3 regions of the Pseudoduganella sp. HUAS MS19 genome follow, and region 2 is predicted to be linked to each of the others. Evidence: predicted binding sites of a transcription regulator. Region 2 holds the regulator's gene; each other region holds the start of a gene.
The links. The regulator NrdR, encoded in region 2, represses ribonucleotide reductase genes. The targets are predictions, from matches to a motif close to CACNANATNTNGTG.
Positions count from the first base shown of each region.

Region 1: the regulator NrdR is predicted to act here: its motif matches at 1,812-1,825, upstream of ACWBU6_RS26500 (ribonucleoside-diphosphate reductase subunit alpha).
Region 3: the regulator NrdR is predicted to act here: its motif matches at 1,742-1,755, upstream of ACWBU6_RS24895 (ribonucleoside triphosphate reductase).

Region 1 covers NZ_CM132133.1:5,799,072-5,802,345, reverse strand. Annotated here, with positions in the region: gene ACWBU6_RS26505 (sigma 54-interacting transcriptional regulator) at 1-1,521, shown strand, start outside; gene ACWBU6_RS26500 (ribonucleoside-diphosphate reductase subunit alpha) at 1,859-3,274, shown strand, end outside.
Region 2 covers NZ_CM132133.1:2,359,406-2,362,679, forward strand. Annotated here, with positions in the region: gene glyA (serine hydroxymethyltransferase) at 81-1,325, shown strand; gene nrdR (transcriptional regulator NrdR) at 1,404-1,877, shown strand; gene pilV (type IV pilus modification protein PilV) at 1,938-2,534, shown strand; gene ACWBU6_RS10810 (PilW family protein) at 2,531-3,274, shown strand, end outside.
Region 3 covers NZ_CM132133.1:5,423,444-5,426,717, reverse strand. Annotated here, with positions in the region: gene ACWBU6_RS24915 (CHASE domain-containing protein) at 1-307, shown strand, start outside; gene ACWBU6_RS24910 (CPBP family intramembrane glutamic endopeptidase) at 308-838, opposite strand; gene ACWBU6_RS24905 (hypothetical protein) at 903-1,172, opposite strand; gene ACWBU6_RS24900 (low molecular weight protein tyrosine phosphatase family protein) at 1,326-1,649, opposite strand; gene ACWBU6_RS24895 (ribonucleoside triphosphate reductase) at 1,797-3,274, shown strand, end outside.

The sequences.
Region 1 (3,274 bases), 3.0 Mb from region 2:
TCTCCACGTGTCCTGGTCGTTGACGATGAAGCCGACCTGCGCGAACTGCTGGAAATAACCCTGCTGAAGATGGGGCTGGACGTGGACAGCACCGAAACCCTTCAGCAAGCGCGCCAGCTCTTTGCCGAAAAAGATTATCAACTGGTGCTGACCGACATGCGCCTGCCGGACGGCCTGGGGCTGGAACTGGTGCGCGAAGTGACGGCCAGCGGCAAGAATATCCCGATTGCCGTGGTGACGGCCTTTGGCAGTGCCGAAAATGCCGTGGTCGCGCTGAAGGCGGGCGCTTTTGACTACGTCAGCAAGCCGGTGCAGCTGGAACAGTTGCGCATCTTGGTGCAGTCGGCGTTGAAGGTGAGCGACAGCGCCCCGGCCGCGGCCCCGGCGCGCGGCCAGCCGCAAAGCCGGCTGCGCGGCAGTTCGGCCGCGATCCAGGCCTTGCGCGCCCAGATTGCCCGGCTGGCGCGGTCGATGGCGCCGATTGCCATCAATGGCGAGTCCGGCAGCGGCAAGGAACTGGCGGCGCGGGAAATCCATGCCCAAAGCTCGCGTGCCGACAAACCTTTTATTGCCGTCAACTGCGGCGCCATTCCGGAAGCCCTGATGGAGGCCGAGTTCTTCGGCTACCGCAAGGGCGCCTTCACCGGCGCCTCCGACGAGCGCGATGGCTTCTTCCAGGCTGCCAACGGCGGCACCCTGATGCTGGACGAGGTGGCTGACCTGCCGCTGGCGATGCAGGTCAAGCTGCTGCGCGCGATCCAGGAGCGGCGCGTGCGCAAGATCGGCGCCACGGCCGAAGAACCGGTCGACGTGCGGATCATCTCCGCCACCCACAAGAACCTGGAAAAGCTGGTGGAAGACGGCTTGTTCCGCCAGGATTTGTTCTACCGCCTGAACGTGATCGAGCTGCGCCTGGCGCCCTTGCGCGAGCGCCTCGACGACCTGGACGAGCTGGTCGAAGCCATCCTGGCGCGGCTGGGCAGTTTTGAACATAAGGTGGTGCTGGCGCCCGGCGTGCTCGAGGTATTGAAGGGTTATTCCTTCCCGGGCAATGTGCGCGAGCTGGAAAATATCCTCGAGCGTGCGTTGGCGTTCTCCAACGACGGTGTGATTTCGGCGCAAGACCTGGCGCTAAAGGGCGGCACGCTGCCGCCGGCCGCGCCAGCCGCGGCGCCGGTGCCTGCCCCTGCCATGCCGGCCGCCCCCGCCGGTGCCGCTGCCGGCCAGGCGGCAAGTCCTGCCGTCAGTCCTGCCGGTGCAGTGCCGGCGCCAGGCCAGCCGGCCGAAACGCCGGCACCGGAGGCTGCGCCGGCTGGCGAGCCATCCATGCCGCCGCTGCCGGTGTTTGACGTCCTGCCCAGCAACCTGCCGGCCTACCTCGAAGCGGTCGAGCGCGACATCATCACGCGCGCCCTGGCCCAGACCAACTACAACCGCACCCAGGCCGCCCAGCTCCTGGGCATCAGCTTCCGCCAGCTGCGCTACCAGATGCAGAAGCTGAACATCCAGGACCCCGGCTAGCCGTTCGCGGCGGCGGGGCAGCCGCCGCCCGATTGGTCTATAATCCCGGTCCGCCGCGAAAATCCCCTAGCGCCATGTAGCGTTTTCGCCAACGCACAAGACCGTGCTGCGCTGCAATATTGCTTATTCACTCAGCACCGAAAAAGCTGTGTTAGTGCTCGCTCACCGCCGATCGCCTGTAGTGATGGGGGATATCAAATGTCAATAAGAAAACGTGGCCTAAACGAAAAAATTTCACCTTGTACGATCCGGATCCCGTCACTACAATTAGTGGACAGAATTCGATGGTCCACTAGATATAGTGGCCATTAACAAATACTGAATACGCGGAGCATAAATGCAATCTACTCAAGATATTTCCACCACGCAGGCGCCTCAAGTGCCTGTTTCCGCTGGCGAAACCGCCGGCGGTGTCGCTGTTTCCGCTAGCCAGATGGCTGACTACCGCATCATCCGCCGCAACGGCGCCGTGGTCGCTTTCGAGCCATCCAAGATCGCCGTGGCAATGACCAAGGCCTTCCTGGCAGTGAACGGCGGCCAGGGTGCGGCTTCCGCCCGCATCCGCGAACTGGTGGAAGACCTGACCAAGAACGTGGTGGCCGCCCTGATGCGCCGCCAGCCAGCCGGCGGCACCTTCCATATCGAAGACGTGCAAGACCAGGTTGAACTGGCCCTGATGCGCTCGGGCGAGCACGACGTGGCACGCTCCTACGTGCTGTACCGCGCCAAGCACATGGAAGAGCGCCGTCTGAAGAAGGAAGCGGCCGGCGCCACCGCCACCGCGGAACCGCAGATCAACGTCACCGAGAACGGCGTCGCCCGTCCTCTGGTGATGCAGGAAGTGCGCGACCTGATCGGCGCCGCCTGCAAGGGCCTGGAAAAGCACGTCGATGCCGACGCCATCCTGGCCGAAACCGTGAAGAACCTGTACGACGGCGTGCCGGTCGAAGAACTGCACAAGTCCGCCATCCTGGCTGCCCGCGCGCTGATGGAAAAGGACCCTGCCTACTCCCAGGTGACCGCCCGCATCCTGCTGCACACCATCCGTAAGGAAGTGTTCGGCAAGGAAGTGCCGCAAGCCGGCGCCGCCGCCGCCTACATCGAGTACTTCCCGCAGTACATCGCCAAAGGTATCGCTGCCGAACTGCTGAACGAAGAACTGGGCAAGTTCGACCTGGCCAAGCTGGCCAAGGCCCTGGTTGCCGACCGCGACCTGCAGTTCGGCTACATTGGCCTGCAGACCCTGTACGACCGCTACTTCCTGCACGTACGCGATGTGCGCATCGAAATGCCGCAGGCGTTCTACATGCGCGTTGCCATGGGCCTGGCCCTGAACGAAACCGACCGCGAAGCGCGCGCCATCGAGTTCTACAACCTGCTGTCGACCTTCGACTTCATGTCGTCGACCCCAACCCTGTTCAACTCCGGCACCCAGCGCTCGCAGCTGTCCTCCTGCTACCTGACCACGGTGTCCGACGACCTGGAAGGCATCTACGACGCCATCAAGGAAAACGCTCTGCTGGCCAAGTTCGCCGGCGGCCTGGGCAACGACTGGACCCCGGTGCGCGCCCTGGGCGCCCACATCAAGGGCACCAACGGCAAATCGCAAGGCGTGGTGCCGTTCCTGAAGGTGGTGAACGACACCGCCGTGGCGGTGAACCAGGGCGGCAAGCGCAAGGGCGCAGTCTGCGCCTACCTGGAAACCTGGCACATGGACATCGAGGAATTCCTCGACCTGCGCAAGAACACCGGC
Region 2 (3,274 bases):
ATGGAAACGTGCGTTTCGGCTGCCCTGTCACTTTTGGCTCCCGATTCGATCCAATCTGCCTTAAAAACTGGAGTAATTTCATGTTCGCAAAAGATCACACCCTCGCCAACGTTGACGCGGAGCTGTTTGCCGCTATCCAGAACGAGAACAAGCGCCAGCACGACCACATCGAGCTGATCGCTTCTGAGAACTACACTTCGCCAGCCGTAATGGAAGCCCAGGGCTCCCAGCTCACCAATAAATATGCCGAAGGCTACCCAGGCAAGCGCTACTACGGTGGCTGCGAGTACGTGGACGTCGTCGAGCAACTGGCAATCGACCGCGTGAAGCAGCTGTTCGGCGCGGAAGCGGCCAACGTGCAGCCTAACTCCGGTTCCCAGGCCAACCAGGGCGTGTTCTTCGCCGTGCTGAAACCAGGCGACACCATCATGGGCATGTCGCTGGCGGAAGGTGGCCACCTGACCCACGGCATGGCGCTGAACATGTCCGGCAAATGGTTCAACGTTGTTTCCTACGGCCTGACCGCCGAAGAAGACATCGATTACGACGCTATGGAAGCCCTGGCCAAGGAGCACAAGCCCAAGCTGATCATCGCCGGCGCTTCGGCCTTCTCCAAGAAAATCGATTTCGAGCGCTTTGCCAAAGTGGCCAAGGCCGTTGGCGCCTACTTCATGGTCGACATGGCCCACTACGCCGGCCTGATCGCCGCCGGCCTGTACCCGAACCCGGTTCCGCACGCAGACTTCGTGACCTCCACCACCCACAAGTCCCTGCGCGGCCCACGTGGCGGCATCATCCTGATGAAGGCCGAGCACGAAAAGATCATCAACTCCTCGATCTTCCCTGGCATCCAGGGCGGCCCGCTGATGCACGTTATCGCAGGCAAGGCAGTCGCTTTCAAGGAAGCCCTGTCGCCGGAATTCAAGGCCTACCAGCAGCAAGTGGTGAAGAATGCCGACGTGCTGGCCAAGACCCTGATCAAGCGCGGTCTGCGCATCGTTTCGGGCGGCACCGAGTCGCACGTGTTCCTGGTCGACCTGCGCGCCAAGAACCTGACCGGCAAGGAAGCGGAAGCGATCCTGGGCCAGGCTCACATGACCTGCAACAAGAACGGCATCCCTAACGACCCTCAGAAGCCATTCGTGACTTCCGGCATTCGTCTGGGCTCGCCAGCCTTCACCACCCGCGGTTTCAAGGAAGCCGAGGCGGAAGAAGTGGGCAACCTGATCGCCGACGTGCTGGATAACCCGCACGACGCAGCAACCATCGAGCGCGTGAAAGCCGCTGTGAAGGTGCTGGCTGACAAATTCCCTGTTTACGCCTAAGCAAGCGGTTGGTACTATCGAGGCGCCGGATCGTAAGGTCCGGCGCTTTTTCATTCAATAATAAGAGACGCCACATCCATGAAATGCCCGTTCTGCCAGCACGATGATATCCAGGTTCTCGACACCCGCGTGTCGGAGGAAGGGGATGCCATCAAACGGCGCCGGCGCTGCGTGAACTGCGATAAGCGCTTCACCACGTGGGAGCGGATCGAACTGACCATGCCTTACGTGGTCAAGAAGAACGGCAGCCGCACCGAGTATTCGGCCGACAAGCTGCGCGCCAGCCTGATGCTGGCCCTGCGCAAGCGCCCTGTTGCTGCCGAGTCCGTCGACAAGGCAGTGTCCTCCATCGAAGAAAAGCTGCTGACCAGCGGCCAGCGTGAAGTCGACTCCGTCTTCGTTGGCGAACTCGTCATGGCCGAACTCAAACGCCTCGACAAGGTGGCGTATATCCGCTTCGCTTCGGTCTACAAGAACTTCGAAGACCTGGCCGAATTCCAGGATGCGATCGAAGAAGTTGGTGACGGTCAAGAGCTCTCTCCCAAGGCTTGATATTTCTCAAACCTGCGCGCCCTTTGCTGACTAATTTGATCAGCAGGGGAGGGCTGCGCTATGCGTCGTCCATTTGCTGGGTTCACCATGCTGGAAGTGCTGGTTGCCGTGCTGCTGCTCGCCGTTGGCCTGGTCGGCGCGCTGGCGATGCAGGCGCACGCCATGCGCACCCGGCAGGAATCGGCGCTGCAGACCGAAGCCCTGCAGGCTGCCGCCACGCTGGCTGAACACATCCGCGCGAACGCCGCGCAGTCCTCCGCTTACCTGGGGTTTGAGTTTGATGCCGCTGCCGGCAGTGGCGCGCCCGATGCGCCGGCCGCCTGCAATGGCGCCCCATGCGATTCGGTCACCATCGCGCAGCAGGAGCTGCATGAATTCCGCCGGCGTCTCGCGGCTGCGCTGCCGCTTGCCCGCGCGGTTGTTTGCCGCGATGCCGGCGCCGCGCCCGGCGGGCAGTTGCAATGGCCGTGCTCGGGCGCTGCCGATGCTCCTGTCGCCATAAAAATAGGCTGGCGCAGCAGGCGGCCGGATGGCACCAGCTTCGGCGCGGCGCCGGCTGTGGCGCTGTCTGTCGCGTTAGCCGGATCGCCTGCCGCCCCGGCAGTTCCGCCGGGCCCGCCGCCAAACATTCGGCCTGGCGCTGGGGGCGCGCAATGATGGCGCACCAGCACGGTCTGGCTTTGAGCGAGATCCTTATTGCGATGGCGCTCAGCCTGTTGGTCGCCCTGGCGGCAGCCTCGCTCCTGCACGCTTCCAGTGGCGACTTCCTGCATAACGGCGCCAACACGCGCATTGACGACAATGGCCGCTTCGCTCTGGCAATCATTGGTCAATCGCTGCGTCAGGCCGGCTATCCCGGGGAGCCCGGGGCTGGTGCCGCGGCACCTGTGCCGCCGCTGGCTATTGAGGGCCGCGACGCCGCAAGCGTGGCCACGAATTCGGATGGGCTCGGCGACGCGCAAACTTCTGTCAACGGCAGCGATGCGCTGGCCATCCGCTACCTGCCCACAGCAATCGCCGGCGCGTCGGCTGGCGGCGCCATGCTCAATTGCGCCGGTTTCCCCGCCGAGCCAGGCGAATGGGCGTGGAGCATTTTTTACCTGGCCCGGGCCGGCGACGGCATCGCCGAACTTCGCTGCAAATACAAGGGCGAGAACGGTTGGGGTTCCGATGCCGTGGTGCGTGGCGTGGATGCGTTTCACGTGCTGTACGGCATTGATACCGATGCCCCGCGCGACAACATCCCCAACCTTTACCTCACCGCCAGCGGCATTGACGCTCTCGACGACTTGCTTCCCGCGCCGGAACGCGTGATGCGGCCTCATTGGCGCCGCATCACCAGCATCCGCATTGCTTTGCTGCTGCACGGCGAACGAGGCTCGCGCGGAGGAAGCCGC
Region 3 (3,274 bases), 3.1 Mb from region 2:
CCGCATCACGATCAGCGCTGTTGAAATGGACGAGGAAAATGTCGAACTGCGCTTCGCCGACGACGGCAATGGCATGAGCGCACGTACCCTGCGCCAGGTGTACGATCCCTTCTTCACCACGAAAATGGGGCAGGGCGGTTCTGGGCTCGGCATGAATATCGTCTACAACCTTGTTACCGGTGTCTTGCGCGGAACCATCCACGTCGATTCCGAGGTCGGAAAAGGTACGACCGTAATCATCACCTTGCCCCGCAACGCTCCCGCAAAAGACGAACTCGCGGAGAACGACCTGCTGCACGCGCAGTAGTCAGGCAACTGCCGGCGTTTGAGATGCCATGCGGCGGATTGCGTACAGGCCGACGATGTCGATAGCGGCATGAATGACCATCGCGGCGAGTAGCCCGACATACTGCGTAATGTAGCCGAAGAAGACGCTTACGACAAAGACGCTGCCAGCCTGGATCAGCACCCGCCCGGTCAGCTCATTGAACTTGTAAGCCCTCGTGTGCGCGAGGACGAATAGCGCGGAAGTGAACCAGATGCCAAGAAGGGGTTGCAACGCTCCGCGGAATAACAGCTCTTCGCCAAAGCCCGCTGCCAATGCGATCCAGACGGGGTTCCAGCCGCTCAAGTCCAGGCGGCTGTAGCTTTCAACAGTAGATCGGTTTGTCTTTCGTGCTGCGGCATACTTGAAACCGATGACGCCGAACGCCCAATACAGTAAGCCAACCGTCAGGCCTATGCCGGCTTGCAGCAGCAACGGCATGCCGGCATGTAGCTTGGACAGGTAGGGTTTATCGTGGAGCAACGCGATGATGGCGACCGCGATTGCGGACATGATAGCGCAGGTGCGAAGCTGCCGGGCCAGGGTGAATCGGGTGTTTGGATTTCTCTGCATAAAATCAGGAGCGCAAGTCTTCAAGGATTTTCAATGCGGCGCGTTCGGCCTCGGCTTCGGCGGCTTGCTGGTCCAATAAGGTGAGGTCCGCCGACACGCGACGCTTTGGATAGACATGCGTCATATGCATCGGGTTCGCAGAAGGGGCGAAGATGGATACATAGGCGCCCCATAGCTTCGTACCTTCCAGCAGTTCGCCGGTGAATTCGATCTCATAGCCATCAATGCTCCTGTTAGGCATCGTCATTCTCCGCTTGGCGAGAAGGTCCAGCATAACAAATAGCCTGGACCGCTCCTTTTGTAGCGCTGCTCCCGGTTAATGCGTTTGAACTGGGCCGTGGCGGGACGTGCGCCGGCGGGTGCATCGTTTGGGCTGCGTCCAAGCTGAGCGATCGAATGATTGGACATATGCGAAAGGCAGCCACGTTTAGCGCAAGAACTTGCCGGCCTTAGCTTCCAGAAGGCGGATCAATTCGGGCTGCATGTACTCGTAATCATCAGGGATGTCGAGGCAGATCACGCGCTTGCCGTTCAGGTGAGCCCTGAAATTCCGGGAGAGGCGGTTGCGATGGGCCTTCTCCATCACGAAGATGATGTTCGACCACGCTATCTGCTCGGTCGACAACTGCACGTCGGCATCATTGCCCAGGCCTGCCGAATCGGTCTCGACATCCGGCCAACCGGCAAAGATGTGTTCCGCCGTCGGGCTGCGCAAGCGGTTTTGGGTGCAAATGAAAAGTGCTCGTTTCACAAAGTAGGGGCTTGGCTATTCGTTATGCGCAAATCTTATCAAATTTAAACTGGATCAAGGAAATCAAAAATCGGAACTCTAGCGGCGTCGATTACTATATTTAGTGTGTAAGATTCGTTTTGACACAATATGTAGACTATCAAGACGATGAATTCGACCCGCAAGACCACGGTGGACGTACAGTCCTCGATCGATGAATACCTGCAGCAGCTCGATTGGCGCGTGAACGCCAATGCCAACCAGGGTTACTCCCTGGGCGGCATGATCCTCAACATCTCCGGCAAGATGATCGCCAACTACTGGCTCGACCACGTCTACCCGCGCGAAGTCGGCGCGGCGCACCGCAATGCCGACATCCACATCCACGACCTCGACATGCTGGCAGGTTACTGCGCCGGATGGTCGTTGCGCACCTTGCTGAACGAAGGCCTGAACGGCGTGCCGGGAAAGGTGGAATCGGCGCCACCGAAGCACCTCTCCAGCGCAGCCGGCCAGATCGTGAACTTCCTCGGCACGCTGCAAAACGAGTGGGCCGGAGCGCAGGCATTCAGCTCCTTCGATACCTACATGGCGCCTTACGTACGCAAGGACAGTCTGGAATATGAACAGGTCCTGCAAACCATGCAGGAGCTGATCTACAACCTGAATGTCCCGTCACGCTGGGGAACGCAGACACCATTTACCAATCTCACTTTCGACTGGACTTGTCCGGAAGACCTCCAGGAGCAGGTGCCGGTGATCGCCGGCGAAGAAATGCCCTTCACCTACGGCGACCTGCAGGCCGAGATGGATATGATCAATCGCGCCTACATTGAAGTGATGATGCGCGGCGACGCCAAAGGCCGGGCATTCACCTTCCCGATCCCGACTTACAACATCACGCCGGACTTCAACTGGTACAGCCCGAACGCCGAACTGCTGTTCGAGATGACTGCGCGCTACGGCCTGCCGTACTTCCAGAACTTCGTGAATTCGGAACTCAAGCCGAACATGATCCGTTCCATGTGCTGTCGGCTGCAGCTTGACCTGCGCGAACTGCTCAAGCGAGGCAACGGCCTGTTCGGTTCGGCCGAACAAACCGGCTCGCTCGGCGTAGTGACGCTGAACTGCGCCCGTCTTGGCTACCTGTTTGCGGGCGATGAAGCTGCGCTGCTTGCGCGCGTGGACGAATTGCTCGAACTCGGCAAGACCAGCCTGGAGATCAAACGCCAGGTGATCCAGCGCCTGATGGATGGCGGCCTGTTCCCCTACACCAAACGCTACCTCGGCACGCTGCGCAACCACTTCTCGACGCTCGGCGTGAACGGCATCAACGAAATGATCCGCAACTTCAGCCGCGACTCGGAAGACATCACGACCGAAGCCGGCGCCGCGTTGGCAATACGCCTGCTGGATCACGTTCGCGCCCGCATGCTGGAATTCCAGGAGGAGACCGGGCACATGTATAACCTTGAGGCGACTCCGGCCGAGGGCACAACCTACCGCTTTGCCAAGGAGGACCGCGCGCGCATGCCCTCGATCATCCAGGCCGGCACGAAGGAGATGCCGTACTACACCAATTCATCGCAGCTTCCGGTCGGCTTTACCGACGACCCTTTCGAAGCGCTGGAGCGGCAGGATGAGCT